2 regions of the Stenotrophomonas sp. YJH_SMC_43 genome follow, and region 1 is predicted to be linked to the other one. Evidence: riboswitches for the same ligand, from Rfam matches in the RefSeq annotation. Region 1 holds a riboswitch; the other holds the start of a gene.
What was found. Region 1 has a riboswitch for cobalamin ahead of btuB (TonB-dependent vitamin B12 receptor). Riboswitches for the same ligand answer to the same signal wherever they lie in the genome.
Positions count from the first base shown of each region.

Region 2: another riboswitch for cobalamin. It lies ahead of AC5QAH_RS17460 (epoxyqueuosine reductase QueH); the one in region 1 lies ahead of btuB (TonB-dependent vitamin B12 receptor).

Region 1 covers NZ_JCAFVQ010000005.1:158,209-173,418, forward strand. Annotated here, with positions in the region: gene AC5QAH_RS19385 (sensor histidine kinase) at 1-1,314, opposite strand, end outside; gene AC5QAH_RS19390 (response regulator transcription factor) at 1,311-2,030, opposite strand; gene msrB (peptide-methionine (R)-S-oxide reductase MsrB) at 2,175-2,747, shown strand; gene AC5QAH_RS19400 (cytochrome c biogenesis protein DipZ) at 2,750-4,519, shown strand; gene msrA (peptide-methionine (S)-S-oxide reductase MsrA) at 4,534-5,271, shown strand; gene AC5QAH_RS19410 (aminotransferase-like domain-containing protein) at 5,516-6,961, shown strand; gene bioD (dethiobiotin synthase) at 7,073-7,759, opposite strand; gene AC5QAH_RS19420 (GAF domain-containing protein) at 7,828-8,310, shown strand; gene AC5QAH_RS19425 (TfoX/Sxy family protein) at 8,307-8,669, shown strand; gene AC5QAH_RS19430 (histidine phosphatase family protein) at 8,759-9,337, opposite strand; cobalamin riboswitch at 9,480-9,702, shown strand; gene btuB (TonB-dependent vitamin B12 receptor) at 9,818-11,662, shown strand; gene gph (phosphoglycolate phosphatase) at 11,753-12,421, opposite strand; gene AC5QAH_RS19445 (class I SAM-dependent methyltransferase) at 12,486-13,277, opposite strand; gene AC5QAH_RS19450 (LysR family transcriptional regulator) at 13,274-14,203, opposite strand; gene AC5QAH_RS19455 (NAD(P)-dependent oxidoreductase) at 14,312-14,950, shown strand; gene AC5QAH_RS19460 (MBL fold metallo-hydrolase) at 15,042-15,210, shown strand, end outside.
Region 2 covers NZ_JCAFVQ010000004.1:82,916-98,125, reverse strand. Annotated here, with positions in the region: gene AC5QAH_RS17485 (NAD-dependent protein deacetylase) at 1-79, shown strand, start outside; gene AC5QAH_RS17480 (NADH:flavin oxidoreductase/NADH oxidase) at 245-1,345, shown strand; gene AC5QAH_RS17475 (LysR family transcriptional regulator) at 1,349-2,260, opposite strand; gene purU (formyltetrahydrofolate deformylase) at 2,375-3,226, shown strand; gene pncA (bifunctional nicotinamidase/pyrazinamidase) at 3,313-3,939, opposite strand; gene AC5QAH_RS17460 (epoxyqueuosine reductase QueH) at 3,996-4,682, opposite strand; cobalamin riboswitch at 4,844-5,058, opposite strand; gene AC5QAH_RS17455 (RpoH suppressor) at 5,213-7,060, shown strand; gene AC5QAH_RS17450 (helix-turn-helix domain-containing protein) at 7,413-8,780, opposite strand; gene AC5QAH_RS17445 (CoA-acylating methylmalonate-semialdehyde dehydrogenase) at 8,895-10,400, shown strand; gene AC5QAH_RS17440 (acyl-CoA dehydrogenase family protein) at 10,415-11,581, shown strand; gene AC5QAH_RS17435 (enoyl-CoA hydratase) at 11,578-12,375, shown strand; gene AC5QAH_RS17430 (enoyl-CoA hydratase/isomerase family protein) at 12,372-13,547, shown strand; gene mmsB (3-hydroxyisobutyrate dehydrogenase) at 13,544-14,434, shown strand; gene AC5QAH_RS17420 (organic hydroperoxide resistance protein) at 14,667-15,092, opposite strand; gene AC5QAH_RS17415 (cation diffusion facilitator family transporter) at 15,204-15,210, opposite strand, start outside.

The sequences.
Region 1 (15,210 bases):
CGGCGCCTGGAACAGCTGCGCACGCAGCGCGGGGGCTACGCCGGGGCCGTCGTCGGCAACACTCACCTCCACGCTGTCCGGCGTCGCGCGCAGGCACACCTCGATCCGGCCACCCTCCGGCGCATGCCGCAACGCGTTGTCGAGCAGGTTGGTCAGCACCCGCTCGACCAGGCCCAGATCGGCACGCACCAGCGGCAGGCCCGGCGGGAACCCGGCGTGCAGGCGCTGGTTGCGCGCCTGCGCGGCCAGCTCGAACTTCTGCAGTACGTCCTGCAGCAGTTCCGGCAGCGCGAACACTTCCCACTCCAGGCGCACTTCGCCATGTTCCAGCCGCGCCAGCTCGAACAGTGCACGCGCAAGCCGACCTACCTTGGCACTCTGCGCCAGCGCGATACCGAGGTAGCGGCGGCGCTCATCCGGCGACAGCGTGGCGTCCTTCAATGCCAGCGTTTCCAGATAGCCGTGCAGTGACGACAACGGCGTACGCAGGTCATGGGAGATGTTGGCGACCAGCTCGCGGCGCTGCAGGTCCTGCTGGCGCAGCTGCTGCCATTGCTCTCCCAGCCGCTGCGCCATCTGTGCGTGCGCGTGTTCGAGGATCACCAGTTCGTCGCGCTCGCCGGGGCGCAGCGGCTCCGGCGGCGGCAATGGCGTGGGTGCGTCGATGTCGAACGCCTGGATGCGCCGGGTCAGCCGTCGCAGCGGGCGGGTCACCCAGTAGAACGCCACCAGCCCGGCCAGCAGGCCCAGGCTGCCGACCAGCACCACCGACCACCAGGTGGTGTTCCACTGGCTGCCGGCGGCAAGATCGTCGGCCAGCATCTGCCGGTGCTCGCCGACCAGCACCACGTACACATAGCCGGCCTGCCGGCCCTGCACGATCAGCGGTGCTGCACTGAACACCTTGCGCCCATCCGCACTGCGCGGGTCATCGCCCAGGATCGGCAACGGCGCACCGGCCAGCAGGCGGCGCAGTGGCGCCACGTCCACCCGGTTGCGCACCAGGTGCCCACTGGGCGCATCGTGGCCGAGGATGCGGCCCTGGTCGTCCAGCAGGTAGACCTCGACGCTGGGGTTGACCGCCATCAACTGGCCGAACAGCGCGCGCACCGCGGCGTCGCGCATGCCGCTGGTATCCATCAGCTCGCTGCGCTGGGCGATGTGCTCGGCCAGGCCCAGCGACAGCCGCTGCACCACCTCCTGCTCGTGGCGGGTGTTGGCACGCATCTGCAGTGCCAGCAGCGCCATGCAGCACATCAGCATCAGCGCGGCGATCACCGCTGCCAGCTTCTGCCACAGGTTCGGCTTGATCATGCCGCCGCCCCGGCCGGGTCGACCAGCTTGTAGCCGCGCCCCCACACCGTCAGCAGCCGCCGCGGATTGGCCGGATCGGGCTCGATCTTGCTGCGCAGTCGGTTGATGTGGGTATTGACCGTGTGTTCGTAGCCATCGTGCTGGTAGCCCCAGACCTGGTTGAGCAGTTCCATGCGTGCGAACACCTGGTCTGGATGGCGGGCGAAGAACAGCAGCAGGTCGAACTCGCGCGGGGTCAGCTCCAGCGCGTTGCCGTCCACCGAGGCGGTGCGTGCAACCGGGTCCAGCTGCAGCCCACCCAGCTCGATCGCGCCGGCATCGATGCGTGCGCTCTGCGCCATCGCCTCGGCGCGGCGCAGCAATGCGCGCACCCGTGCCACCAGTTCCGGCATCGAGAAGGGCTTGGCCAGGTAGTCGTCCGCGCCCAGTTCCAGGCCAACGATGCGCTGCGTTTCGCTGCCGCGCGCGCTGATGATGATGATCGGCACATAGCGCGCCATCGCGCGTGCACGCTGGCAGACCTGCAGGCCGTCCACGCCGGGCAGCATCACGTCCAGCACCAGCGCATCCCACGGACCATCCTGCTCAAGCAGGCGCAGGCCGGCATCGCCACTGGCGGCATGGGCGACGTCGTAACCCTCATCGCCCAGATGCATGCGCAGCAGGTCGGCGATGTGGGCATCGTCTTCAACGATCAGCACGCGTTTGGTCGACATCGGCAGCTCGGGGCCAGTGGGGAGGCTGGCTGCATTGTGGCGCGGGACGGCCGCCGATACCTCACGAAAAATTGAATCCTGCGTGAGGATTCGTTGACCCGGGCGGGCGCAGCATGGCCCCGTCGCCCCTTCCCGGAGTACGCCATGTCCCTGTCCCGCCGCCATCTGCTGGGCCTGGGCGGTGTTGCCACCGCCGCCGGCCTGTTCGGCCTGGGGGCCTGCAGCCGCGCCGCCCCGGCGGCCGCCGAAGCGCGCCCGTCGCGACAGTTCGAGGTCATGCACAGCGATGCACAGTGGCGCCAGCAGCTGACCCCGGCGCAGTACGCCGTACTGCGCCAGCAGGCCACCGAGCGCCCCTACAGCAGCCCGCTCAACAAGGAACACCGCCAGGGCACCTTCGCCTGCGCCGGTTGTGCGCTGCCGCTGTTCTCCTCGTCCACCAAGTTCGAGAGCGGTACCGGCTGGCCCAGCTTCTGGGCGCCGCTGCACAACGCCATCGGCGAAGACCGGGACGTCACCTTCGGGATGCTGCGGGTGGAGGTGCACTGCCGCCGCTGTGGCGGCCACCTCGGCCATGTGTTCAACGATGGTCCGCGCCCGACCGGGCTGCGCTACTGCATGAACGGTGCGGCGATGGTGTTCGTTCCCGGCGCCACGGATGGCACCGCCGATGGCTGGCGGGTGCCGGTCGGTTCTTCCCCTGCTTCCGGAGCCTGACGATGCTGCTGTTGCTGCTTGCCTACCTCGGGGGCGCGCTGACCCTGCTCAGCCCCTGCATCCTGCCGGTGCTGCCGTTCGTGTTCGCGCGTGCCGACCGCCCGTTCCTGCGCAGCACGCTGCCGTTGCTGCTGGGCATGGCACTGACCTTCACCGTGGTCGCCAGCCTCGCCGCCGTGGGCAGCCAATGGGTGGCGCAGGCCAACCAGGTTGGACGCTGGATCGCCCTGCTGCTGATGGCGTTGTTCGCAGTCGCCCTGCTGTGGCCACGACTGGCCGACCATCTGCTGGCACCGTTCCAGCGGGTGGGCGCACGGCTGAGCGCGCGCGCCGATGCGGCCGATGCCGCCGGGCGTGGCGGCGCATGGACCTCGCTGCTGATCGGCATCGCCACTGGCCTGCTGTGGGCACCGTGCGCCGGGCCGATCCTCGGCCTGGTGCTGACCGGCGCCGCCCTGCACGGTGCCAGCGTCGGCACCAGCACCCTGCTGCTGGCGTATGCGCTGGGCGCGATCACCGCGCTGGCACTGGCGGTGTGGGTGGGCGGCCGCGTGTTCCGTGCACTGCAGGCGCGGCTTGGCCTCGGCGACGCACTGCGCAAGGTGCTGGGCGTAGCCGCGCTGCTGGCAGTGGTAGCGATTGGTCTGGGCTGGGATACCGGCCTGCTCACCCGTCTTTCGACGGTCAGCACCGCACGCATCGAGCAGGGCCTGCTGGATGCGGTACCCGGCGCGCAGCCGGCGGCACCGCCGATGATGATGATGGCCGGTGCCAACGCCGCAGCCGATGCACCGCTGCCGGTGGAAGGCACCCTGCCCGCGCTGGACGGCGCCACCGGCTGGCTCAACAGCCCACCGCTGGCGACCCAGCAGCTGCGCGGCAAGGTGGTACTGGTCGATTTCTGGACGTACTCCTGCATCAACTGCCTGCGCGCGATGCCGTTCGTGCACGAATGGGAACGCCGCTACCGTGACCACGGCCTGGTGGTGGTCGGCGTGCACACGCCGGAGTTCGCCTTCGAACGTGACCCGCGCAATGTGATGAAGGCCGTGCAGCAACTCAAGGTCGAGTACCCGGTAGCGCTCGACAACCAGTACACGATCTGGCGTGCGTTCAACAACCGCTACTGGCCGGCGCAGTACTTCGTCGACGCGCAGGGCAACATCCGCGGCCACCAGTTCGGCGAAGGCAACTATGCGCGCTCGGAACAGATGATCCGTCGCCTGCTGACCGAAGCCGGACAGACGAATCTGCCACCACCGGCCGATCCCGCTGCCGCCGACCTGAAGGGCGTGGCCGCGCAGGCCGACATGGGCAATCTGCGCTCACCGGAAACCTATCTGGGCCACGCCCGCGCCGAGCAGTTCGCCTCGCCCGGCGGGCAGCGCAACGATGCGGCATTCGACTACACCTTGCCGGCCACCCTGGCGTTGAACCAGTGGGGACTGTCGGGGCGCTGGACCGTCACCGACGAGGCTGCGCAGTTGCAGCAGGCCGGTGGCCGCATCGCCTTCCAGTTCCATGCGCGCGACCTGCACCTGGTGCTGGCGCCGACCCAGGAAGGAAAGCCGGTGCGCTTCCGCGTGTTGTTGGACGGCAAGCCACTGCCTGCCGTCGATGCCGGCAGCGATGTCGGTGCCGATGGCAGCGGTGTGGTCAACGAGCACCGTCTGTACCAGCTGGTGCGCCAACGCGGCACGGTCGGCCCGCACCGCTTCGAGATCGAGTTCCTCGACGCGGGCGTGCAGGCCTATGCCTTCACCTTCGGTTGAACCGGGAGGACACGATGAAACTCTCCTTTGAACAGGGCATCGCCGCCGGTGTTGCAGGTCTGGTGGCCACGGCATTGATCGCCGGTGTGCTACTCGTTGACCACGGCGCCATCGCGGCACCGCTCGAAGCCAGCGCGCAGACCCAGGCGCTACCGGCACCCACGGGCGACGCCGCGTTCCGCGATGACGCCCCCCACGCCAGCGTGGTGTTCGCCGGTGGTTGCTTCTGGGGCGTGCAGGGTGTGTTCCAGCACGTCAAAGGCGTGAGCAATGCGGTGTCCGGCTACATCGGTGGCAGCGGCGCCGATGCACGCTACGAGCGCGTCAGTAGCGGACGTACCGGTCACGCAGAAGCGGTGAAAATCGACTACGACCCGCGCCAGGTCAGCTACGGGCAGCTGATGCAGGTGTTCTTCTCGGTAGTGCACGACCCGACCCAGCTCAACCGCCAGGGGCCGGACCACGGCAGCCAGTACCGATCGGCGATTTTCACTGACGACGCACGCCAGCAGGCTGCCAGCCGCGCCTACATTGCCCAGCTCGGCCAGACCGGCAGCTACCGTGCGCCGATCGTCACCCAGCTGGTCAGCGGCCAGCACTTCTACCCGGCCGAGAGCTACCACCAGAACTACATGACGAACTACCCGCAGGCGGCCTACATCCGCTACTACGACGCACCGAAGCTGGCCGCGCTGGGCAAGCAGTTCCCGGCGTTGTACCGGCGCGATGCGGCGCTGGTGCCGATGCGCTGACGGCATTTCCCCTAGGGCTGATCGATGCTCGGCGCTGCTCTTCTGTAGAGCCGAGCCCATGCTCGGCTGCCGTTGGCGGAGGTACAGCCGAGCATGGGCTCGGCTCTACACACAAAAAAAAAGACGCACGGCCATCCAGCCGTGCGCTTGGGAAGTATCGGCCGCGCCCCGATCAAGCCCGGCCGACAACGACATGCTAGTCTCGCCATCATCATGGGTACAGCACCAGATGGCGGGAAATTCGATGGATACAGATGACCAGAGCGCGATGATCCCACCCCGCTACCAACGGCTGTCCGACGAACTGGCCGAGGCCATCCACGGCGGCCGGCTTCCAGTAGGCAGCCGCCTGCCCTCGCTGCGACAGATGGCCCTGCAGCGCAGGCTCAGCCTGAACACGGTTATTGCCGCCTATCGCCAGCTGGAGGACGCCGGCCTGGTGATTCCGCGGCCCAAGGCCGGTTTCGAGGTGGCGCCGCGACTGTCGGTGCCGGAGCGTTCGCTGCGCGATACCCCGTCCGCGCCCACTGCACCACTGCAGCAGGTACTGATGGCCCGCGTGCTGGAAGCACAGCGCCGCCCGGGCGTGATCGACCTGGCCTTCGCCGGCCCGCGCGGTCGCCAGTTCTACCCCGGCGCGCAGTTGGCCAGGCACACCGCGCAGGTACTGCGCCATGGCCAGCAGACGGTGGAGACCTACGCGCGCCCGAATGGTTCGCCGCGGCTGCTGGCGCAGATCGTGCGCCGTGGTCCGCGCATGGGCCTGCACACCCACGCCGAGCGCCTGCTGCTGACCCACGGTGCAATGGAAGCGCTGCAGCTGGCGTTGCGTGCAGTCACCCAGCCAGGTGATGCGGTGGGCATCGAGGCGCCGTCCTACTTCAACCTCTACCCGTTGTTGGCCAACCTGGGCCTGCAGGCCATCGAACTGCCCACACACCCGCAGCACGGGCTCGACGTGGATGCGCTGGATGCGCTGCTCGAGCACACGCCGCTGGCCGCACTGGTGGTGATGCCGACCGTGCACAACCCGCTGGGCTGCACCATGCCGACAGTGGCCAAGCAACGCCTGGCAGAACTGGTCAACGCGCGCCAGCTGCCACTGATCGAAGATGCGGTGTATGCCGAGCTGCAGTTCTGCGAACCGCCGGCACCCTTGCTGAAGGCCTTTGATCGCGACGGCTGGGTGATGGTGGTCGGTGGTTTCTCCAAGACGCTGGCGCCGGATTACCGCATCGGCTGGCTGGATGGCGGCCGCTTCGCCGAGCGCATCGCGCTGCTGAAATTCCAGTCCACCGGTGGCGAGCCGCAGCTGCTTGGCGACGCGGTGGCGGCCTATCTGGAAGCGGGCAGCTACGAGCACCACCTGCATCGCATGCGTCGTCTGTATCGCGAACAGGTGGGGCGGCTGCGCCAGCTGGTGGCCGAACATTTCCCGCCCGGTACCCGCGCCACCGAACCACAGGGCGGATTCCTGCTGTGGCTGGAACTGCCGGGCGTGGATACGCGCGAGCTGTTCGAGCGTGCACTGCAGGAGGATATCGCGTTCATGCCCGGCCAGGTGTATTCGCGCGGCGCGCGCTACCGGCATTGCCTGCGGCTGTCGTGCTGCCAGACGCTGGATGCGCGCTTCATCGGCGCGGTGGAGCGGCTGGGTGCGATTGCGCGGGAGCTGGCGCGGGCTGATTGATAGGTAGAGTCGACTGCTCTTCACCGGATGCCCGAAAATCCCGCGCTGCGCGCGCGAGTCGACTGACAGTCGACTCTACCCTCTCCGGCATCGATTTCGCGTTTCAGCAATTCAGGCGTCGAGCAGGTGCGCGCTCAGCGCTTCGCCGTCCGCCCCCGGAAGATGCGGCAGCCGCCCCCAGCACGGCATCGGCAGGCGCTGCCGCAGCGTGGCGAAGTTTTCATCCTGCCGCTGCATCGCCGGGTCGATGTGGTTGCCGATCCAGCCCAGGCACTCCACGCCGCTGGCCTGCAGCGACTGCGCGGTCAATCGCGCGTGGTTGACGCAGCCCAGCCGCATGCCCACCACCAGCAGCACCGGCAACTTCAGCGCGCGCACCAGGTCGAGCTGATCCAGCGTGGCCGAGACCGGCGCCAGCCAACCGCCCACGCCCTCCACCACGACGATATCGGCCTTCGCGCGCAGGCGTTCGAACGCGGCCACGATCGGCGCCAGCGCCACCTGCACGCCGTCCTCGGCAGCGGCCAGCTCCGGTGCCAGCGGCTGCCGCAGCGCATAGGGATTCAGGTCGGCATAGTCCGGCACCGGCCAGCTGGCCTCCTGCAGCGCCAGCGCGTCCTCGTTGCGCAGGCCCTGCCCCAGATCCTCGCTGCCGCTGGCCACGGGCTTCATGCCCACCGCGCGCAGGCCACGCTGGCGCAGTGCATGCAGCAGCGCGGTGCTGGCCGCGGTCTTGCCGATTTCGGTGTCGGTGCCGGTAACGAACAGGGCGGGCGGCAGCGTAGCGGGCAACGGCATCGATGGGCTCCAACAGGGCAACAGTGCGTGCATTATCGCCGGCCCGGTGCACTTGCTAGACTGCAGGCATGTTCGCCAATGCCTCGCTCACCGGCAGCAAGCCGGAACAATACGCCCAGCTGCTGGAACAGGCCCGTGGCCTGGTCTACGCCGAGTCCGACCGCATCGCCAACGCGGCCAACCTCTCCGCACTGGTCTATCACGCCCTGCCCGACCTGAACTGGGTGGGCTTCTACCTGTACGACGGCAAGGAGCTGGTGGTCGGCCCGTTCCAGGGCCTGCCGGCCTGCGTGCGCATTCCGCTGGACAAGGGCGTGTGCGGTGCCGCCGCCAGCCAGCGCGTGACCCAGCGCGTGGACGACGTCGATGCCTTCCCAGGCCACATCGCCTGCGATTCGGCCTCGCGTTCGGAGCTGGTGGTGCCGCTGCTGCGCGGTGATGAACTGATCGGCGTGTTCGATATCGACAGCCCGAAGGTCGGCCGCTTCGATGCCGACGACCAGGCCGGCCTGGAAGCCATCGCCCGCGTGTTCGTAGAGGCGCTGGGATGAGCGCACCGAAGCTGCGCAACATCGGCCCGAAAAGTGCGGCGTGGCTGCGCCAGGTCGGCCTGCGCAGCCGCGAAGACCTGGTTGCGATCGGTGCCGTGGGCGCCTTCGTCAAGGTCAAGCGCGCGGGCTTCAAGCCCAGCCTGAACCTGCTGTATTCCCTGGAAGGCGCGTTGCTGGACTGCCACTGGCAGGAACTGAGCGAGCCGCAGCGCGATGCGCTGGTGCAGGACTATGAAGCGCGCATCGCCGCGCATCCGCTGAAGGCAGCCGGCCCGGCGTCGGGCCCGGTACATGAGCAGCGCTTCGATGCCGACGATGACGCTGAAGACAGCGTTGCCGAGGGCGCGGACGAGGATTGAGCCGCGCCCTTCTGTAGCGCCGAGCCCACGCTCGGCTGGCTGTTCTGATCGAAGTGCAGCCGAGCATGGCTCGGCTCTACAAGAGCAGATCAGGGCTGCTGCAGCTCCAGCAGTTCGCCCACCAGCCCGACCTCACCGCGTTCCAGCCACACCCGCAGGCGCGTGCCGTGGTCGATGCGCAGGGCCCAGCACAACGACATTGGCAGGCCGCAGACCTGCGACAGCACCATGCGCAGCGGGCCACCATGGCTGACCACCAGCGTCGGCACCGGATCGTCCTCATCGAGCAGGCGATCGAGCGCGCGCGCGATGCGCCGTTCAAAGTGGCCCCAGCTTTCGCCGTTGGGCGGCGGGAATGCATGCGGATCGGCGTGGAAGGCCGCCAGTGCATCCTCCGGCAGGTCGAACAGCGACTGCCCGTCCCAATCGCCGAAATCCAGCTCTTCCCATTCCTCGTCCGCTTCCACGTCCAGCCCACGCGGGGTGGCCAGGGCCATCGCCGTGTGCAGCGAGCGCAGCCGTGGCGAACTGATCACCCGCTCCCAGGGCTGCGCGGCGTAGGCGTCGACCAGTTCCTGCGGCAGGCGGGCCAGCTGCGGCGGATCGTTGCGGCCATCGAGGAACTCATCGCGACCGTTGCCGGCATGGCGGACCAGGTCGAGGATCATGCGCGCGTCCTGTACAGGCGACGCGGGAACAGCGGAAAACAGGCGGACATCGGCAACGGCACCACGGGATCAAGGGGCCATTCTAAAGGCACGGCAAAGGCAGTCGAGCACGCGCGGCGCTACGGGCCGCCTGCGATGCCGTAGACTGCGCGCACTTCCAGGTGACCTGCGGCCGTGGCCGGCAGGTTGAAACGGGAAGCCGGTGACGCGTGATTCCACGCCAGGCCGGCGCTGCCCCCGCAACGGTAAGCACGTCAGTTCCAGGCAACACCGCCACTGTGCCGCAGGCATGGGAAGGCGCCTGGACGGTGGCCCCAGGCCACCCGGCGGCAAGCCCGGAGACCGGCCCGGAAGCCTCAGGTCGCGATGCGGTGGGCATGGCGCTGGATGACCGCAGCCTGCGCTGCGGCGTCGGCGCATGCCTGCCTTCGCGGCTCCTCCCCTTCGCCACGCGGGCGTGCGTGGCACCTGGAGTCCCCCATGAAGCTGCAGTCCCGAATGCTGTCCCTGGCCGTGCTGGCCACCCTGCCCGCGCTGGCCCAGGCCGCCGATGACACCACTGCGCTCGACCAGATCCTGGTCACCGCCACCCGCACCCCGATCGCGCTGCAGGACAGTATCGCGCCGGCGCAGGTGATCGACCGCGCGCAGATCGAATCCAGCCAGGCCACCTCGCTGCAGGAGCTGCTGCGCGGCCGCGCCGGCATCAACCTGACCAATGCCGGCGGCCTCGGCAAGCAGAGCTCGCTGTTCCTGCGCGGCACCAACTCGGGCCACACCGTGGTGCTGGTCGACGGCGTGCGCATCAACAGTGCCGACCTCGGCCTGGCCATGTACCAGGACCTGCCGCTGGCGCAGATCGAGCGCGTCGAAATCGTTCGCGGCCCGCAGTCCAGTCTGTACGGTGCCGACGCCATCGGTGGCGTGATCCAGATCTTCACCCGCCGCAACCAGGGCGATTTCGCTCCGCACTTCCAGCTCGGCGGCGGCAGCAACGGGCTGCGCGAAGCCAGCGGCGGCATTGGTGGCGGCACCGAGCGCGGCTGGTTCGGTGCCGACATCGCCTACCAGCATTCCGACGGCATCGATGCCTGCCGCGGTTCTTCCTCGGTGTTCACCGCGGGCTGCTTTGCCGACGAGCACGACCGCGACGGCTACCGCAACCTGTCCAAGAGCCTGCGCGGCGGTTACAGCTTCAACGACCAGTGGAACGTGGAAGGCAGCGCACTGCGCGCCGATGGCAAGAACCATTACGACGGCTACTACAACTACTCCGAGACCCGCCAGCAGGTGCTGGCCGGCAAGGTGCGCTACACCCCGTCGGAGCGCCTGGCGTTCACCGCCAACGTCGGCCGCAGCGACAATGAGTCCGACAACTTCGGCGCACCGGGGGTGTTTGGCAGCGCGCAGACCCATCGTGACAGCGCCTCGCTGCAGGGTGACTTCGGTGTGGCCGAGGGCCAGCTGCTGAGTGCCGGCGTGGACTGGAGCGAAGACAATCTGGACGGCAGCAGCGCCGGGTATCTCGTCGACAGCCGCCGCAACACCGGCGTGTTCGTGCAGTACCAGGGCCGCTTCGGCCGCCACCAACTGCAGGCCAGCGCCCGCAACGACGACAACCAGCAGTTCGGCAACCACGCCACCGGCAGCGTTGGCTGGGCGATGGAACTGGGCCACGGCCTGCGCGTCAACGCCAGCTACGGCACCGCGTTCAAGGCACCGACCTTCAGCGACCTGTACGACCCGTGGAGCGGCGTGCCGACGTTGAATCCGGAGAAGTCCAAGAGCGCCAACCTCGGCGTTTCGCAGCAGGGCCAGGGCTGGCACTGGGGCATGGATGTGTACGAAACCCGCATCGATGACCTGATCACCTACGATGCGTCCACGATGAAAATGCAGCAGGTGGAGAAGGCGCGCATCCGTGGTGCCGAGCTGACCGGTGGCGTGCTGCTGGCCGGCTTCGACATCAACGCGCAGCTGAGCTACACCGACCCGCGCAACCGCACCCACGGCAGTACCCAGTTTGACAACTGGCTGCCGCGCCGTGCACAGCAGACTGCGCGCCTGGACATTGACCGTCGCTTCGGCGATTTCCGCGCCGGCCTGACCGTACAGGGCGCGGGCAAGCGTTTTGACAATGCCAGCAACTCGGTGAAGGTTGGCGGTTACGGCACGCTGGACCTGCGCGCCGAGTACGCGCTGACGCCGGAGTGGTCGCTGCTGGCGCGTGCCGCCAACGTGTTCGACCGCAACTACGAGACCGTGGCGTGGTTCAACCAGCCCGGCCGTGAGTACCAGTTGAGCGTGCGTTACCAGCCGAAATGAGGAAACGCGCCGGGCATTCCCGGCGCTTTCTCTGTAGAGCCGAGCCCATGCTCGGCTCAGGCAGCAAAGCAGCCGAGCATGGGCTCGGCTCTACACCGGGACGCCGGCGGCCAACCCCGGCAATTCACGCAGATCGTCGATCACCGCCACCGCATGCGCGGTGACCATGTCCAGGCCGCGCGGGTAGCCGTAACGCACCAGCGCGATCGGCATGCCTGCCTCTTCGGCGGCGCGGTAGTCGGTCAACGAATCACCCACCATCAGGCAGGCGTCCACCGGCAGCCCGAAGTGCGCAGCGATGTGCCGCAGCGGTTCGCCACTGGGCTTGCGCTGCGGCAGCGAATCGCCGCCCAGTATCAGCGCGAACGCATCACCGATGCCCAGGTGCTGCAGCAGCGGTGGCACCAGCGCTTCGGGCTTGTTGGTGCAGATTGCCAGCGGCACGTTGCGTGCACGCAGTTGCGCCAGCGCTTCACCCACGCCATCGAACAGGCGCGGGCTACGCAGCAGGCATTCGCGGTAGTGCACCATGAACACCGGCATGACCTCGGCCAGGTCGACCTCACGACCCGCGGCATGCACGGCCTGTTCGACCAGGCGGCGCACACCGTCGCCGATCCAGCCCAGCACCGTGGCTTCCGGTACGCGTGCCACACCGATGTCCTCCAGCGTGCGGTTCAGCGCTTCGGCAATATCGGCAGCGCTGTCGACCAGCGTGCCATCGAGATCGAACACGACCAGCGGATACGGATACGACAAGGGACGGCACCTGCATGACGTGGGGCCGCCCATTGTACGCCGCTGGTTTTTGCACCGATCCGCCTCAGCCGATCCGGCGCGCGCGGGTAGCCAGGAACGTGGGCAGGTAACGGTCGATCAGGAAACGCGGCTGCGGCTGCCAGTCCTCCATGAAGCGATCGATGATGAAGCCGGCATCCAGCTGGCCACCGATCAGTTCGGTCAGGCTGTGGCCGAAGGTCAGTGCGTCGCCCCGTGCCAGCTTCGCCTCGCGCTCGGCCGGCGGCAGGTCTTCCAGGTCCGAATAGGGAATGGCATACTGCGGCCGGATCAGGCCCTGTGCATCCAGCTGCGGATCGCGCGCACCGACGAACAGCACCGGGTTGTAGAAGCTGGCCATCAGCATGCCATCGCGTGCCAGCACACGGCGGCATTCGGTCCACACCGGGCGCACGTCAGGCACGTACAGGTTCGAGATCGGGTGGAACACCACGTCGAAACTGTCGTTGGCGAACACGTGCAGATCCCGCATGTCACCCTGCACGGTGCGCAGCTGCAGGCCATCGCGCGCAGCGACCCTGCGGTCCTGTTCCAGCTGCCCGTCGGACAGGTCGAACACGGTGACGTCAGCGCCCGCAGCGGCCAGCACCGGTGCCTGCTGGCCACCGCCCGAGGCCAGGCACAGGATGCGACGGCCGCGCACATCACCCATCCAGTCCAGCGGCAGCGCGCGGGGCGTCAGGTGCACCTGCCAGCGGCCTTCGCGCGCGGCGGCAATCGTTGAACTTTCCACCGGGCGCGACCATTCGCGCACTTCGCTGGCCTGGCGGTCCCAGGCAGCACGGTTGTGGTCGATCAAGGCCTGTCCATGGTTCATGTGTTCTCCTTGCCCGGTGGGCGCCAATCCAGATCCTGGAAGGCCGGGCTGGCGAAACACTCGCCCAGGAAATCCAGGAATCGCCGCATGATAGCGGGCTGCTGGCGCCGTGACGCGTACACGGCATGAATGCCGAGTTCGTCCAGGCTGAATTCGGGCAGCAGTTCGATCAGCTCGCCACTGCGCAGCAGCGGCGCCACCTGGTAGGTCGGCAGCATGGCGATACCGGCACCGGCCCGCACCGCCTCCAGCAGCAGCGAGGCCTCGTTCGCGCTGATGTTGCCGCCCACCGCCACCGACAGCGAACGTCCATCGCGGTGCAGCTGCCACAGGCTTTTACCGACGTAATGGTGGGTCAGGCAGTTGTGCGCGGCCAGGTGCTCGGGGGCGGTCGGCGTGCCACGCACCTGCAGGTAGGACGGCGTCGCGCACAACACCGAGCGGCAGGTGGCCAGGCGCCGTGCGATCAGGCTGGGGTCGATCTGGCGCGCGATGCGCACGGCCAGGTCCACCCGCTCTTCCACCAGGTTCACCGTGCGGTCGACCAGCAGCAGCTCGATGCGTGCCGCCGGATGGCGCGCAACGAAGCCGGCCACGGCCCGTGCCAGGTGGCTCTGCCCGAACGACACGCTGGCGGTCACCCGCAGCGTGCCGTGCGGCTCGGGATCATCACTGGCCAGCTCGCCCTGCAGTTCTTCGCCGATCGCCAGCATCTGCCGGAAGCGCGCCAGCGCCGCCTCGCCGGGGCCGGTCAGGCTGATCCGGCGCGTGGTCCGGTGCAGCAGGCGCGCACCCAGCCACCCTTCAACCTCGGCCAGGTAGCGGGAGACCATCGCCCGCGACATGTCCAGCACCTCGGCGGCGGCGGTGAGGCTGCCGCGCTCGGCCACCTCGACGAACACGGTCATGGCGGTCAGTCGGTCCATATGCTCGATTCATGCAACAAACAAGCGCGTTATACGCTGTTTTTCGATCAACTGCAGCAGCCTAGAGTGGCCCCATTCCCCCCCCACACCGCCCCACGGAGTGCTGCCATGAAAATCGCCCTCGTTGGTTCCACCGGCAATATCGGCCGCCAGATCGCCCGCCACGCGCTGGCCCGCGGCCACGAACTCACTGTCATCGTGCGCAGCGCGCAGGACCTTCCGGCTGAACTGGCCGGTGCGCATCCTGTGGTCGCCTCGTTGGACGACCTGGATGCGCTGGTCGCCGCCATTGCCGGCCACGACGTGCTGGCCAGTGCCTACGGCCCGCGCCCCGGCGATGACATCGGCCGTGTGGGCGAGGTCGCCGCGCAGTTGGCCGCCGCCGCACGCAAGGCCGGCGTACCGCGCCTGGTGGTGGTCGGTGGTGCCGGCAGCCTGGAAGTCGCGCCCGGCGTGCAGCTGGTCGATACCCCCGACTTCCCGGAGGCCTACAAGCCGTACGCGCTGGCCCATCGCGAGGCGTTCAACCGCCTGCAGGCAGTGGACGACCTGGACTGGACCTTCTTCTCGCCGGCCGCAGAAATCGGCCCGGGCGAAGAGCGCGGCCAGTACCGCGTGCAGCCCAAGGCCTTCCTGGCCGATGCCAGCGGCCATAGCCGCATCAGCTACGCCGACTACGGTGCAGCGTTCGTCGCCGAGCTGGAAGCGCACCAGTACCCGAAGCAGATCATCACCGCAGCGTATTGATCCACGCACGTCCCATGTAGAGCCAAGCCCGCGCTCGGCTCTACGCGAACATGCAGCCGGGCATTGGCCCGGCTCTACACAAGGAATTCCCATGCGTACCGCTGCCCTGCTGCTTCCCCTCGCCCTGGCCGCCAGCTTCACCAGTGCGCCGCTGCTGGCCGCCCCGGCCACCACGGCGCCGACGGCGGCGACGAAATCCCAGCTGCACCTGCAGACCTTCCATCCCGGCCCGCAGGCGATGTTCTCGGTGTCCTCGGTAC
Region 2 (15,210 bases), on a different contig from region 1:
CACCCGTGCCGACGACCTGCTGCAGTTCAAGGATGAGCGGGACTGCGCTGAGGCGCTTGCAGGGCTCGTTACCGGGTAGCGCCGGGCCATGCCCGGCGGAAACGGGGTGCCGCGCCGCACGTTCGCCGGGCATGGCCCGGCGCTACCCATCATGCGTCCCCGCGAAACAGCGATCCATCCAGACGGTTGATTCGCCGGCCGTGCGGCGGTGCAATACGCACCCCCTACGTCGTTCATCACCGTCTTGAGCCAGCTGTTCTCGCCGATTTCGTTCGGCCCCCTGACCCTGTCCAACCGCATCGTCATCGCGCCGATGTGCCAGTACTCCGCCGAAGACGGTCGCGCCAGCGACTGGCACGCCATGCACCTGGGCAACCTGGCGCAGTCGGGCGCTGGCCTGCTGATCCTGGAAGCCACCGCGGTCGAGCCGCGCGGCCGCATCAGCTGGGCCGATCTGGGCCTGTGGGACGACGGTACCGAAGCCGCGTTGGCACAGGTGCTGGCCAGCGTCCGCCGCTGGTCGCCGATGCCACTGGGCATCCAGCTCGGCCACGCCGGCCGCAAGGCCTCGGTGAAGCGCCCGTGGGACGGCGGCGGCCAGTTGCCAGCCGATGATGCGCGTGGCTGGTCCACCGTGGCGCCGTCGCCGCTGCCGTTCCATGCCGGCGATCCGGCACCGCAGGAACTGGACGAGGCCGGCATCGCCGAGGTCATCGCCGCCTTCGCCGCCAGTGCGGTGCGCGCCGAGCGCCTGGGCTTCGAGCTGATCGAGCTGCATGCCGCGCACGGCTATCTGCTGCACCAGTTCCTGTCGCCGCTGAGCAACCGCCGCACCGATGGCTATGGTGGCTCGCTGCCGAACCGCCTGCGCCTGCTGGTGGAAGTGTTCGACGCGGTGCGTGCGGTAGTGTCCGACAAGGTCGCCGTGGGTGTACGCATTTCCGCCAGCGACTGGGTCGACGGTGGTTGGGATCTGGTGCAGAGCGAAGCACTGGCCCAGGTGCTGGACGCGCGCGGCTGCAATTTCCTGCATGTCTCCAGCGGCGGCCTGGACGAGCGCCAGAAGATCACCGTCGGCCCGGGCTACCAGGTGCCGTTCGCGGCGGCGATCAAGGCCAAGGTGCGCATGCCGGTCATCGCTGTGGGCATGATCACCGAGCCCGAGCAGGCCGAATCGATCCTGCGCCATCGCCACGCCGATGCCGTGGCCCTGGCGCGCGGCATCCTCTACGACCCGCGCTGGCCGTGGCATGCCGCCGCCGCGCTGCGCGACAGCGTGGAACCGGCCCCGCAGTACCTGCGCTGCGAGCCGCGCGACGCGCGCGGCGTGTTCAAGGCGCGCTGAGGCTCACACCCGCCAGGCCGGCGCCATGCCGGCCTGCAGGTGCTCGAACAGCGCGCGGATCTTGGCGGTGAAGTCGCGGCGGTCGCTGACGCAGAAATAGACCTCCATCGGCTCCGGGCGCCACGCCGTGTCGGCGCCGAACACCGCCTGCAGGCGGCCATCGCGCAGGTAGGGCTCGGCCACGAATGCGGCCAGCCGGGTGATGCCGGCACCGGTCGCGGCAAGCGTTGCCAGTGCATCGATGTCATCGCAGACCATGCTCGGCGGCAGTGCGGCGTCCACGCGCTGGCCATCCTTCAGCAGGCCCCAGCGCAGCGGCCGGCCATCGGTGGGGAAGCGGTGCAGCAGCCCGCGATGACCGCTCAGCTCGGAGGGCTGCTGCGGGGTGCCGTGCGCTTTCAGATAGGCCGGCGAGGCACAGAACACGAAGGGCACGCGTGCCAGCTGCCGTGCGACCACGCCATCTTCCAGCTGCGCACCGATGCGGATGCTGGCATCCACCGCTTCCGGGCCATGCTGCACGGCGCGGTCGGTCAGGCGCAGCTCCAGCTGCAGTTGTGGGTAACGCTGCTGCAGTGAAGGCAGCAAGGGGGCAAGCACATGGCGACCGAAGGCGCTGCTGCTGGCGATGCGCAGCGGCCCGGCCGGCTCGATGTCACCGGCAGTGACCATCGCCTGCGCGCGCGCCAGGTCGGCTTCGATGTGGCGCACCTGCGCCAGGTACAGCGCGCCGGCCTCGCTGAGGGCCAGCTGGCGCGTACTTCGGTTCAGCAACCGTACCCCCAGATGCGCCTCCAGCCGGTTGATGTTCTGGCCGACTGCGGTGGCGCTGATGCCAAGGATGCGGGCCGCGGCGGCAATGCTGCCGGTCTCTGCGGTGCGGGTGAAGCTGCGGATCAGTTGCAACAGGTTCATGACCGACCAGCTTGCCATGGAGAAACCCAAGTATCGCTTGGGACTGAACCAAGCAGGTCGGTTGCATCGGTGACCATCGATCCGGCAGGCAGGTCGCTGCCCTACACTCGAGCCATGCGCCCCGATTCCATCCTCACCCTGTCCTGCCCCGACCGTACCGGCATCGTCTACCGCGTGTCCGGCCTGCTGTTCGACCACGGCTGCAACATCCTCGACGCCCAGCAGTTCGGCGACGAGGAGAGCGGCCGCTTCTTCCTGCGCGTGCATTTCGACCGCGATGCCAGCCTGCCGCTGGAGACCGTGTACGCCGCCATGGCCGCGCTTGCCGAAGGCTTCGGCATGGACTGGCAGCTGCATGATGGCCGCCGCCGCGCACGCCTGCTGGTGCTGGTCAGCAAGCAGGGGCACTGCCTCAACGATCTGCTGTTCCGTGCCCACAGCGGCCAGTTGAAAGTCGACATCGCGGCAGTGGCGTCCAACCACGCCGATTTCGCGCCATTGGCCGCGTCCTACCAGGTGCCGTTCCACCACCTGCCGGTGACCGCCGATACGCGCGCGGTGCAGGAGCAGCAGATCATCGACCTGGTCGAGCGTGAGCGCATCGACCTGGTGGTGCTGGCGCGCTACATGCAGATCCTGTCACCCACGCTGTGCCGCGCGCTGGCCGGCCGTGCGATCAACATCCACCACAGCTTCCTGCCCAGCTTCAAGGGCGCGCAGCCGTACCACCAGGCGCACGCGCGCGGGGTCAAGATCATCGGTGCCACCGCGCACTACGTCACCGAGGACCTGGACGAAGGCCCGATCATCGAACAGGACGTGGCCCGCGTTGACCATGCGATGGCGCCGCGCGAACTGGTGCGGCTGGGCAGTGATACCGAATCGCTGGTGCTGGCGCGTGCGGTGCGCCGCCATGTGGAACACCGCATCCTGCTCAACGGGCATCGCACGGTGGTGTTCCGGTAATCGCCCATCCCGCGTCCGCCGGGCATGGCCCGGCGCTACCCATGGGCGCGATCCGGTAGCGCCGGGCCATGCCCGGCGGTCGCGCGTCAGGCGAGCGCAATCCCCGCCTTGCCCAGCGCCTCGCGCACCATCACGTCGTTGGCTTCGGTCACCGGCTTGGTCAGCTCCCACAGGAACTTCACCCGGAAGCCGGACTTCACTGCGTCCTGCGCGCTCCACAGCACGCAGTAATCGCGGGCCAGGCCGCACACGTGCACTTCGCGGATGCGGCGCTCGTGCAGCCAGCCGGCCAGGCCGGTGGCCGGGCGCTCGCCATCGGGACCGTGGTTCTCGCGGAAGGCGCTGTACGAATCCACCTGTTGGCGCGTGCCCTTGCGCAGGATCAGGTCGGCCACGGTCCAGTCCACGCCCGGGTGCAGGGCGGCACCGGCGCTGCCCTGCACGCAGTGGTCCGGCCACAGGGTCTGCGGCTGCGCGTGCAGCAGGATGGTCTCGAAGGGGCGTTGGCCGGGGTGCTGGCTGGCGAACGAGGCATGGTCGGCCGGGTGCCAGTCCTGTGTCGCCACCACGGTGCGGTAGCGGCGCTGCGCCAGCAGACCGGCAATCGGTACCACCAGCGCATCGCCCTGGTCGCAGGCCAGCGTACCGCCGGGCATGAAGTCTGGCTGCAGGTCGATCACCAGCAGGGCGACATCGGCGGGCAGGGCGGTCATGGCAGGTCCACTACAACGTGAAGGGGCGACCAGCGTGGCCGCCCAGGCGGCACAGGTCAATCGCCCTGCGGCGTCCCAGCGTCCTGCCCGTAGTACAGCAGGCCGATCTTGATCCGCTCGCGGCCATTCTCGCGGCGATGGCGGTTGGCATCGCGCAGCGAGTACACGCAGCCGCAGTACTCCTGCTGGTAGAACTGCTCGCGCTTGCTGATCTCGATCATGCGGCTGGCACCGCCGCCCTTGCGCCAGTTGTAGTCCCAGTACTGCAGGCCCTCGTAGCGCGACGCGGCGCGGATGCCGCAGTCGTTGATCTGCGCCATGTTCTTCCAGCGCGATATGCCCAGCGAAGAACTGATGGTGTCATAGCCGTGTTCGTGCGCGTACAGCGCAGTGCGCTCGAAACGCATGTCGAAGCACATCGTGCAGCGGATGCCGCGTTCGGGCTCGTTCTCCATGCCGCGCGCACGGCTGAACCAGTTGTCGGTGTCGTAGTCGCAGTCGATGAACGGGATGTCGTGCTGCTCGGCGAAGCGGATGTTCTCCTGCTTGCGCAGCTCGTATTCCCTCACCGGGTGGATGTTGGGGTTGTAGAAGAAGATCGCGTAGTCGATCCCGGAGGCGGTGATCGCCTCCATCACTTCGCCGGAGCAGGGCGCGCAGCATGAATGCAGCAGCAGGCGCTTGCCGTCGGCGGGCAGGGTCAGGGTGGGACGTTGGAGCTCGGTCATCGTCAGGTACCGCATGGACCGCCGGCAACGGCGGTGGCCCATGCATCAGCGCGTGGGTGAACAGGTCTGGCCGGATACCGTGAAAAGGACGCGCGCGGCCGCATCGCCTGCACGCGCAGGACAACGACGGCCCCGGCAACCTCCCCGCGGAGATTCCAGGTCGAATCAGGGGACGGTCGTGTCCCCCGGCCGGGGCCGGTATTCGGGCTGATGGACACGGGTCGCAGCCCACCTACTACCTGCCGCTTCCCAGGCGCGAGCCCAGTGCTGTTGGCAGGATTCGTTTCCATTCACCGCTGCGGGGCAGCTCCGGAATGGGCGCGCGAGGCGCCTTCACCGGATTCCCGTTTAAATCCCGGCCGCCATCAATGCCACGGCCGGGATACCTTCGGCGTGCCCACGGTGGACGCGTCGAGGCCAATGGTCAAGGGCCAATCAAAGCGCAGGGCGATGGCTCGTTTCTCAGGCTGTGAGAGCCCCTCTTGCCATACTGTGCATCGACAGACGGGAGGTGGCTCGTGGCGGCGAAGTACTGCGATCTGGTCATGAAAGGCGGCATCACCAGCGGCATCGTGTACCCCAATGCGGTACTGGCGCTGGCGCGCGAGTATCGCTTCAAGAGCATCGGCGGCACCTCGGCCGGCGCTATTGCTGCGGCGGTGGCGGCCGCGGCGGCCTGCGGTGATCGCCGCCAGCAGGCTGGCGAGCACCTGCCTGGCGATGCCGGCTATGGCGGGTTGTCGGCGGTGTCGGCGCAGCTGTCGCGGCGCGGCTTCATCTACAGCCTGTTCCAGCCGGCGCGTGGCGCGCACGCGGCCTATCGGCTGCTGGTGACGCTGACCGGCAATGCCAGCCTGCCGCGTAAGCTGCTGTGCCTGGCCATTGCCGTGTTCGAGATCGCACCGCTGGAAGTGCTGGTGTCGCTGGCGTTGCTGCTCGGGCTGGGCTGGTGGGGTGGTGGCTGGAGCGGCGTGGCCGCCACGCTGCTGCCGTCGCTGCTGTGCGCTTACGGTGCCGGCGTGGCCGGTGCCGCGCTGCGGGTGGCGCGGGTGGCGCGTCGCAATCTGCTGGGCCTGTGCAGCGGCCTCGGCCGTGATGCACGCACGCCGGCGTTGACCGAGTGGCTGCACGAGTGCCTGCAGCAGTTGTCCGGCAAGCCGCTGGATGCACCGCTTACCTTCGCCGACCTGCACGATGCGCCGCGCTATGCCGGCGAGCCGGACAGCCCGCATGCGATCAGCCTGCAGATGATCACCACCTGTGTGTCGCACAACGAGCCGCGTACGCTGCCGCTGGGTGGCGCGCAGTTCTGGTTCCTGCGCGAGGAGTTCGAGCAGCTGTTCCCGGCCAGCGTGGTGCAGTGGCTGGTGGATCAAGCTAGCCCGCCGTTGGAGGTGGAGGGGCGACGGTACTACCACCTGCCGCAGGGCCCGAAGCTGCCGGTGCTGGTGGCCACGCGCATGAGCCTGAGCTTCCCGTTGCTGATCAGCGCGGTGCCGCTGCATGAGCCCTCGCGCCGCGAGCGTCGCTGCGAACCCACTGCGCCTGCGGCCGACCAGGAGCACAACGTGGCCGACAGCATGGAAGGGCTGACCAGTGCCGGGCAGACCTGTGGCCCGGTGATCACCGCCTTCCGCATCTGCTGGTTCTCCGATGGCGGCATCAGCAGCAACTTCCCGATCCATCTGTTCGATGCCGCCTTGCCGCGCTGGCCGACCTTCGCCATCAACCTGGTCTACCCGCAGCACGCCGAAGACGTGAGCCATGGCAGCAGCGGCCGCCAGTCGCTGGAACACGCGGTGTTCCTGCCCACGGAAAACCGTCATGGCTGGCAGCGGACCTATCAGTCGATCGCCACGCCGCTGGCGGCCGCGGAACTGGGGCGTTTCCTGTTCGCGGTGGTGGCGACCATGCAGAACTGGCGCGATCTGCTGCAGGCGCGCGCGCCGGGTTACCGCGACCGCATCGTGCACGTCAGCCTGCAGGGCGACGAAGGCGGCATGAACCTGGACATGCCGCAGGAGGTGCTGACCCGCATCGCCGACAAGGGCAGCCTGGCGGGCGCGCGCTTCTGCTCATTCTCGTTCGAGAACCACTACTGGATCCGCTGGCGCAACCTGGCCTCGGCCTACCAGCGCTACACGCTGGAAGTGGCGCGCACCGATGACCCGGCGCAGCAGGTGCTGGCCTACCGCGCGGCGTACGCGATGGTTGCCACTGGCCAGCCGACGCCACCGTCATACAAGCTGGGTTCGGAAGACAAGCGGCTGGCCTCGCAGCAGCTGTGGGGGTTGATGGTCGAACAGGGTCGCAGCTGGGAGGACCTCGGCCCCGACCTCACCGACGGCGCACCGCGCCCGTTGCCGCAGATGAAGGTGACGCCGATCTACTGACCCGGTAGTAGATCCACGCCTTGCGTGGATGGAACCCCATCGAAATCGAATATTTCGAACGTTCATCGAAGAACATCCACGCATGGCGTGGATCAAGCGTGTCGACCAAGGTCGACACCTACCAGAGCAATACGTCGTTCCGACAGATGGAAGGAAACCGTCGAAGGCGGGGTGGTGTCGGATTGCGGGGTGTCCGCGGCATGGATGCCGCGGCCAAGCCCCCAGGGACGGGTTCACGGCGTCCCCGCAATCCGACACCGCCCCGCCATCCCACGGAATGCCAGCTTTTGCTGTTGCTGTTGCTTCGGCTTCGGCTTCGGCAGGTGCAGGGCGCAGCCCTGCCGAACCAACCCTACCGCCCCGGCAATTGCGCGAACGCGCGCTGCATGCAGTCCTCGCGCGGGCACACCCGGCAGCCCGGGCCAATCGACACCGAATTGCCCGGGCTCTGCACATCCAGCCCCAGCGAATACACCAGCCGCTCGGCATGCTGCAGGTCGCAGCCCAGCGCCACCGCGAAGGTCTTGCGCGGCTGGCCATGCCCCACCGGCCCGCTGCTGACCTGCCGTGCCAGCCAGAAATGGCGGCGCCCGTCGGGCATGCGCGCGGTCTGGGTCAGGATGCGCCCGGGCTGGTTGAACGCCTCGTAGACGATCCACAGCGGGCACGACCCACCCACCTGCGAGAAATGGAAATCGGTGGCCGAATGGCGCTTGGACACATTGCCCGCACGGTCCACGCGGATGAAGAAGAACGGCAGCCCCGGCGCACTGCGCCGTGCCAGTGTGCTCAGCCGATGGCACACCGCCTCGAAGCCGACGCCGAACTGATGCGCCAGCAGTTCGATGTCGTAGCTGCTGGCCTCGGCCGCACGCAGGAAGCGCATGTACGGCATGACCAGCGCGCCGGCGAAATAGTTCGACAGGCCGATGCGCGCCTGCGCGATGCGTGCCTCATCGGTGAAGCCGGCACGCGCCACCACCGCATCGATCTGCGGCAGGTAGCCGTGCAGGGCCAGTTCGGCGGCCATCTGGAACGCCTGCTGGCCCGGTTCCAGGTAATCGGGCAGCCACAGCCGCCGTGCACCGGCATCGAACTGGCGCTTCTCGCGCCCGGCCTGCAGCGCCGCCACTTCCACCAGCACGCCATGGCGGTCGGCCAGCAGCTGGCGCAGGCGTGGTGCCACATGCCCGGGCGACAGCCCCCACTCGGCGAACAGGCGCTCGGCCAGTTCGTCCAGCTCGGGGATGTGGTTGTGCATGCGGTTGAAGAACTCGCGCACCTGGTCACCGGCGGGCAGGGTGCTGCCGGCACCCGGCTCGCCCAGCTGGAATTCCAGGGCGGCGGCATGTTCGCGCAGCGCCAGGTGGCGCCGATGCAGGTCCAGCAGGGCGCGGCTGACCTGCGGCAGGTTGCCGGCCAAGGCGCGCAGCTCGGTCGCGCTCACCTCCGCCAGGCCCAGGTCGCGCAGGGTCTCGCCCAGTGCCTCCTGCAGTGCGGCGGGCTCATCTTCGTCGAACAGCGAGGAAACGTCGCCCAACACCTCACCCAGCTTCTTCTGCACCGCCGGCGTCAACGGGCGCTTGTTACGCTCGATCTGGTTCAGGTAGCTGGCCGACAGCCCCAGCGCACGTGCCAGGTCGGCCTGGCTGTAACCACGCTGCTCGCGCAGCCGCAGCAGGCGCAGGCCAAGTTGTCGCTGGGTGGCTGAATAATTCACAGAATTAACATGAATCGTCTGGCGTGTTGGCCAGATTAAGCGGATTCAGCCCGGAAATCGAGGTGGGTGCTGTGAATAATGCCAAGCATCTTTCGAGCCCGTGGGATTGTCATCATGACTGTTGCAGCGCCCCGTATCCGCATGCTGATCGATGGCCAGTTCATCGAATCGGCCACCTCCCACTGGCAGGACGTGATCAATCCGGCCACCCAGGACGTGCTGGCCAAGGTGCCGTTCGCCACCACCGGCGAAGTGGACGCCGCCGTCGCCGCCGCCAAGGAAGCCTTCAAGACCTGGCGCAAGACCCCGATCGGCACCCGTGCACGCATCTTCCTGAAGTACCAGCAGCTGATCCGCGAGCACATGAGCGAGCTGGCCCACATCCTCACCGCCGAACAGGGCAAGACCCTGCCGGACGCCGAAGGCGATGTGTTCCGCGGCCTGGAAGTGGTCGAGCACGCCGCCGCCATCGGCAACCTGCAGCTGGGCGAGCTGGCCAACAACGTGGCCAATGGCGTGGATACCTACACGATCATGCAGCCGCTGGGCGTGTGCGCCGGCATCACCCCGTTCAACTTCCCGGCGATGATCCCGCTGTGGATGTTCCCGATGGCCATCGCCACCGGCAACACCTTCATTCTCAAGCCGTCCGAGCAGGACCCGATGGTCACCATGCGCCTGGTCGAACTGGCGCTGGAAGCCGGCATTCCGAAGGGTGTGCTGAACGTCGTCCACGGTGGCGAGGAAGTGGTCAACGCGATCTGCGACCACCCGGACATCAAGGCTGTTTCGTTCGTGGGTTCCACCCGCGTCGGCACCCACGTCTACAACCGCGCCTCGCTGGCCGGCAAGCGCGTGCAGTGCATGATGGGCGCCAAGAACCACGCTGTGGTGCTGCCGGACGCCAACAAGGAACAGACCCTCAATGCGATGGTCGGTGCTGCCTTCGGCGCCGCTGGCCAGCGCTGCATGGCCGCCTCCACCCTGGTGCTGGTCGGTGAAGCACGCAACTGGGTGCAGGATCTGGTGACCAAGGCCAAGACCCTGAAGGTCAGCGGCGGCACGGTGGCCGGCACCGATGTCGGCCCGGTCATTTCCTGCAGCGCCCGCGAGCGCGTGGAAGGCCTGATCGCCTCGGGCGTGGAGCAGGGCGCCAAGCTGGTGCTCGATGGCCGCAAGCCGCAGGTGGATGGCTTCGAGAAGGGCAACTTCGTCGGCCCGACCATCTTTGCCGGTGTCACCCCCGACATGCGCATCTACCAGGAAGAAATCTTCGGGCCGGTGCTGGTCATCCTCGAAGCGGAAACGCTGGAAGACGCCATCGCGATGGTCAACAGCAACCCCAACGGCAACGGCACCGCACTGTTCACCCAGTCCGGCGCCGCCGCGCGCAAGTTCCAGGAAGACATCGACGTCGGCCAGGTCGGCATCAACGTGCCGATCCCGGTGCCGGTGCCGTTGTTCTCGTTCACCGGTTCGCGCGCGTCCAAGCTGGGCGACCTGGGCCCGTACGGCAAGCAGGTGGTGCTGTTCTACACCCAGACCAAGACGGTCACCGCGCGCTGGTTCGATGACGAAACGCTGAGCCACGGCGTCAACACCACGATCAGCCTGAAGTAACGGCAGGAGCAGCCATGAGCCACTCGATGACGACGGAACTGGAAGAAGCGCAGCAGGCGTACCGCGAGGCTGCGCGCGACTTCGCACAGGCCGAACTGGCGCCACACGCCGCGCGATGGGATGCGGAGGGCATCTTTCCGCGCGAGGCGATCGCCAAGGCCGGTGAACTGGGCTTCTGCGGTCTGTACATGGACCCGGAAGTGGGCGGCAGCGGCCTGAGCCGACTGGACGCCGCCGTCGTCATCGAGGAGCTCGCCAACGTCGATCCGTCGACCGCGGCCTACATCAGCATCCACAACATGGCCTCGTGGATGGTGTCCACGTGGGGCCAGCCGGCACTCCGCGATGCGTGGGGCACCAACCTGTCTTCGGGCAACAAGCTGGCCTCGTACTGCCTGACCGAGCCGGGCGCCGGTTCCGATGCGGCCTCGCTGAAGACCACCGCCGTGCGCGATGGCGACTTCTACGTGCTGAACGGCGCCAAGGCCTTCATCTCCGGCGCCGGTGCCACCGAACTGCTGGTGGTGATGGCGCGTACCGGCGGTGCCGGTGCAGGTGGCGTCAGCGCCATTGCCGTGCCGTCGGACCTGCCGGGCATCAGCTTCGGCCGCAAGGAAGAGAAGATGGGCTGGAACAGCCAGCCCACCCGTGGCATCACCTTCGAAAACGTCCGCGTGCCGGTCAGCCACCTTCTGGGAGAGGAAGGCGGTGGCTTCAAGCTGGCGATGAAGGGGCTGGATGGTGGCCGCATCAACATCGCCGCCTGCTCGCTGGGTGCTGCGCAGGGCGCATTGGATGCCGCGCGCCGCTACATGGGCGAGCGCCGCCAGTTCGGCAAGGCGCTGGCCGAGTTCCAGGCACTGCAGTTCAAGCTGGCCGACATGGTCACGCAGCTGGTGGCCGCGCGGCAGATGGTGCACACCGCCGCGCGCAAGCTCGATGCCGGTGCCAGCGATGCCAATGTCTGGTGCGCGATGGCCAAGCGTTTTGCCACCGATGCGGGTTTCAACGTCTGCAATGAAGCACTGCAGATCCACGGTGGCTACGGCTACATCCGCGAATACCCGATCGAGCGCCTGCTGCGTGACTGCCGCGTGCACCAGATCCTGGAAGGCACCAACGAGATCATGCGGGTGATCGTTGCCCGTCACCTGCTCAACACCGAAGAGGAACTGCGATGAAGGATTGGCGTACCCAGGAGCACGTGGGCCTGAAGGTCGAGGCCGACGGCCACACCGCCGTGGTCACCCTGAACAACCCGCCGGCGCACACCTGGACCGTGCACAGCCTGTCTGCGCTGCGCGACCTGGTCGGCGCGCTCAACGCAGACCGTGACGTCTACGCACTGGTGATCACCGGTGACGGCGAGAAGTTCTTCTCCGCCGGTGCCGACCTCAACCAGTTCGCTTCAGGCGACAAGGCCGCCGCACGCGAGGCCGCGCGCCGCTTCGGCGAAGCCTTCGAAGCGCTGTCCGGGTTCCGTGGCGTGTCGATCGCCGCGATCAACGGCTACGCCATGGGCGGTGGCCTGGAATGTGCGCTGGCCTGCGACCTGCGCATCATCGAAGACCATGCCCAGGTCGCGCTGCCGGAGGCCACCGTCGGCCTGCTGCCGTGCGCCGGCGGCACCCAGAACCTGCCGCGCCTGGTGGGCGAGGGCTGGGCCAAGCGCATGATCCTGCTGGGTGAGCGCATCACTGCCGAGACCGCACTGCGCATCGGCCTTGCCGAAGAAAAGGTTGGCAAGGGCGAAGCCAAGGCACTGGCGCTGGAATGGGCGAAGAAGGCCGGCAAGCAGAGCCCGACCAGCATCACCGCCTGCAAGACCCTGGTGCAGTCCACCCGCACCGGCACCCACGCCTCGGCGCTGGTGGCCGAGCGCGAAGCCTTCGTCGATCTGTTCGATACCGCCGACCAGGTCGAGGGCGTGACTGCCTTCCTGGAAAAGCGCACCGCGCAGTGGAAGAACGCATGAGCACCGACACCGCTGCCGACGACGCACCGGTGCTGTTCGAAGAGCGCGTGGCCGGCAACGGCACCCGCATCGGCATCGCCACGCTCAACGCGCCGCGCACGCTCAATGGTTTCTCGCTGCCGATGGCGCACCTGTTGCTGAAGCAGCTGAATGCCTGGGCCGATGACGATGGCATCGCCATGGTGGTGCTGCAGGGTGCCGGTGAGAAGGCGTTCTGCGCCGGCGGCGACCTGCACAGCCTGTACAAGGCCATGGTCGCCTTCCGCAACGCCGGCCACGGCGACATCCGCGAAAATGACTACGCCGCTGAGTTCTTCGACGTCGAATACCGCGTTGATTACCTCATCCATACCTACGCCAAGCCGATCCTGTGCTGGGGCCACGGCATCGTGATGGGCGGCGGCATCGGCCTGATGTCCGGCGCCAGCCACCGCGTGGTCAGCGAGCGCTCCAAGCTGGCCTTCCCGGAAATCACCGTCGGCCTGTTCCCAGATGTGGGCGGCAGCTGGCTGCTGCCGCGCGTGCCGGGCAAGGGCGGCCTGTTCCTGGCCCTGACCGGCGCGCTGCTGAACCCGGGCGATGCCATCTACGCCGGCCTGGCTGACGTGCACGTTGCCGAAGAACGCCGCAGCGCGGTGTTCGATGCGCTGCTGCAGGTGGCCTGGTCGGGCGATGCCGCACACAATCACGAACGCCTGACCCATCTGCTGCAGTCGCACGCCAGTGACGCCGCCACCGGCCCGCTGCTGGCCCATGCTGCGCAGGTCGATGTGCTGTGCGAGGGCGATGACCTGCCCGCGATCATCAACCGCATCAGCATGCTGCAGACCGACGATGCGTGGCTGCAGGCGGCACAGAAGACCCTCGCTGCTGGTGCGCCGGGTTCGGCGCGGCTGGCCTTTGAACTGCAGCGCCGCAGCGCTGGCCAGGATCTGGCCAGTGTCTATCGTCTGGAGTACATCACCGCGCTGCACTGCGCCGCCCACGGCGATTTCGCCGAAGGCATCCGCGCGCTGCTGATCGACAAGGACCGCAACCCGCAGTGGAACCCGGCCACGCTGGCCGAGGCCAGCGGCGCGTGGGCCGACACCTTCTTCGCTTCCCCCTGGGCCGATGCCGCGCATCCGCTGGCCGACCTGGGCACTCCCCTTGTTGAAAGGAGCCTTGCATGAGCCGCATTGCATTCATCGGGTTGGGCAACATGGGTGGCCCGATGGCCGCCAATCTGGTCAAGAACGGCCACACCGTGCGCGTGTTCGATCTGGTCCCGGCCGCGGTGCAGGCCGCCGTCGATGCCGGCGCCAGCGCGGCGGCATCGGCGCGCGACACCCTGGCCGATGCTGAGGTGGTGATCTCGATGCTGCCGGCCAGCCGCCACGTCGAAGGCGTGTACCTGGGCGACGACGGCATCCTCGCCGCGATTCCCGCCGGTGCACTGGTCATCGACTGCAGCACGATCGCACCGGCCAGCGCCCGCAAGGTTTCTGAAGCCGCCGCCGCGCGTGGCCTGCAGATGCTCGACGCACCGGTGTCCGGCGGTACCGCCGGTGCCCAGGCCGGCACCCTGACCTTCATCGTCGGTGGCGAAGAGGACGCGCTGGAACGCGCCCGTCCGGTGCTGCAGGCGATGGGCAAGAACATCTTCCACGTGGGCGCCAGCGGTGCCGGCCAGGTGGCCAAGCTGTGCAACAACATGGCGCTGGGCGTGATCATGGCGGTGACCGGTGAAGCCATCGCCCTGGGCGTGGCGCACGGGCTGGACCCGAAGGTGCTGTCGCAGATGATGGCAGTCAGCACCGGCCGCAGCTGGGCCACCGAAGTGTGCAACCCGTGGCCGGGCGTGCTGGAGAATGCGCCGGCCTCGCGCGGTTACAGCGGCGGCTTCGGCAGCGACCTGATGCTGAAGGACATGGGCCTGGCGGTGGAAGCGGCGATGAGTGTCGGCGCCTCGATCCCGCTGGGCGAAGTGGCCCGCAACCTGTACTCGATGAACCACCAGGCCGGCCGCGGCAAGCTGGATTTCTCCAGCGTCGTGCAGCTCATCACCAGCGACCGGTAACCGGTCGCTGGTCCGCGCATTCCACCTTATCCCCGCGCCGTTGGCGCACCCCCTTGAACAACAAGGGGGCTCTCCTCCAGAAGGATGGATGCGCGCCGTAGCGAATGCGTCCCCGGCCGCGTGCCGGGGCCCACCCGAGGTGGGATGGGCGGATGCCCGGTTTCGACCGGCATCCGCCCATTTTTTTTGCCTTTCACGTTGGTGCTGCCGGCCGCTGGCCGGCAGCACCGCATCAGGCGACGACCAGCGTCACGTCGATGTTGCCGCGGGTGGCATTCGAGTACGGGCACACGATGTGCGCCTTCTGCACCAGCTCTTCCACCTGCTCGCGCGGCACGCCCGGCACGTTGATGGTCAGCTCGGCCTCGATGCCGAAGCCGGTCGGGATCTGGCCGATGCCGACCTTGCCGGTCACGGTGGTGTCGGCCGGCAGCGCGACCTTGGCCTGGCCGGCCACGAACTTCAGTGCGCCCAGGAAGCAGGCGGAGTAACCGGCCGCGAACAGCTGCTCCGGGTTGGTACCCGGGCCACCCGCGCCGCCCAGCTCGCGCGGGGTCGACAGCTGGATGTCCAGCACGTTGTCGGAAGAGACGGAACGACCTTCACGGCCGCCGGTGGAGGTGGCCTGGGCGGTGTACAGAACCTTTTCGATGGACATCGGGATGCTCCTGGTCAGTGGGTGGGTGTTGCGTTGGAGCCTACTTTGCCCGGTTTTCGCGTACGTTGGGTTGCAATGCGTACGAAAAACTTGATTGATCGTCCTGTGGGCCTAGATC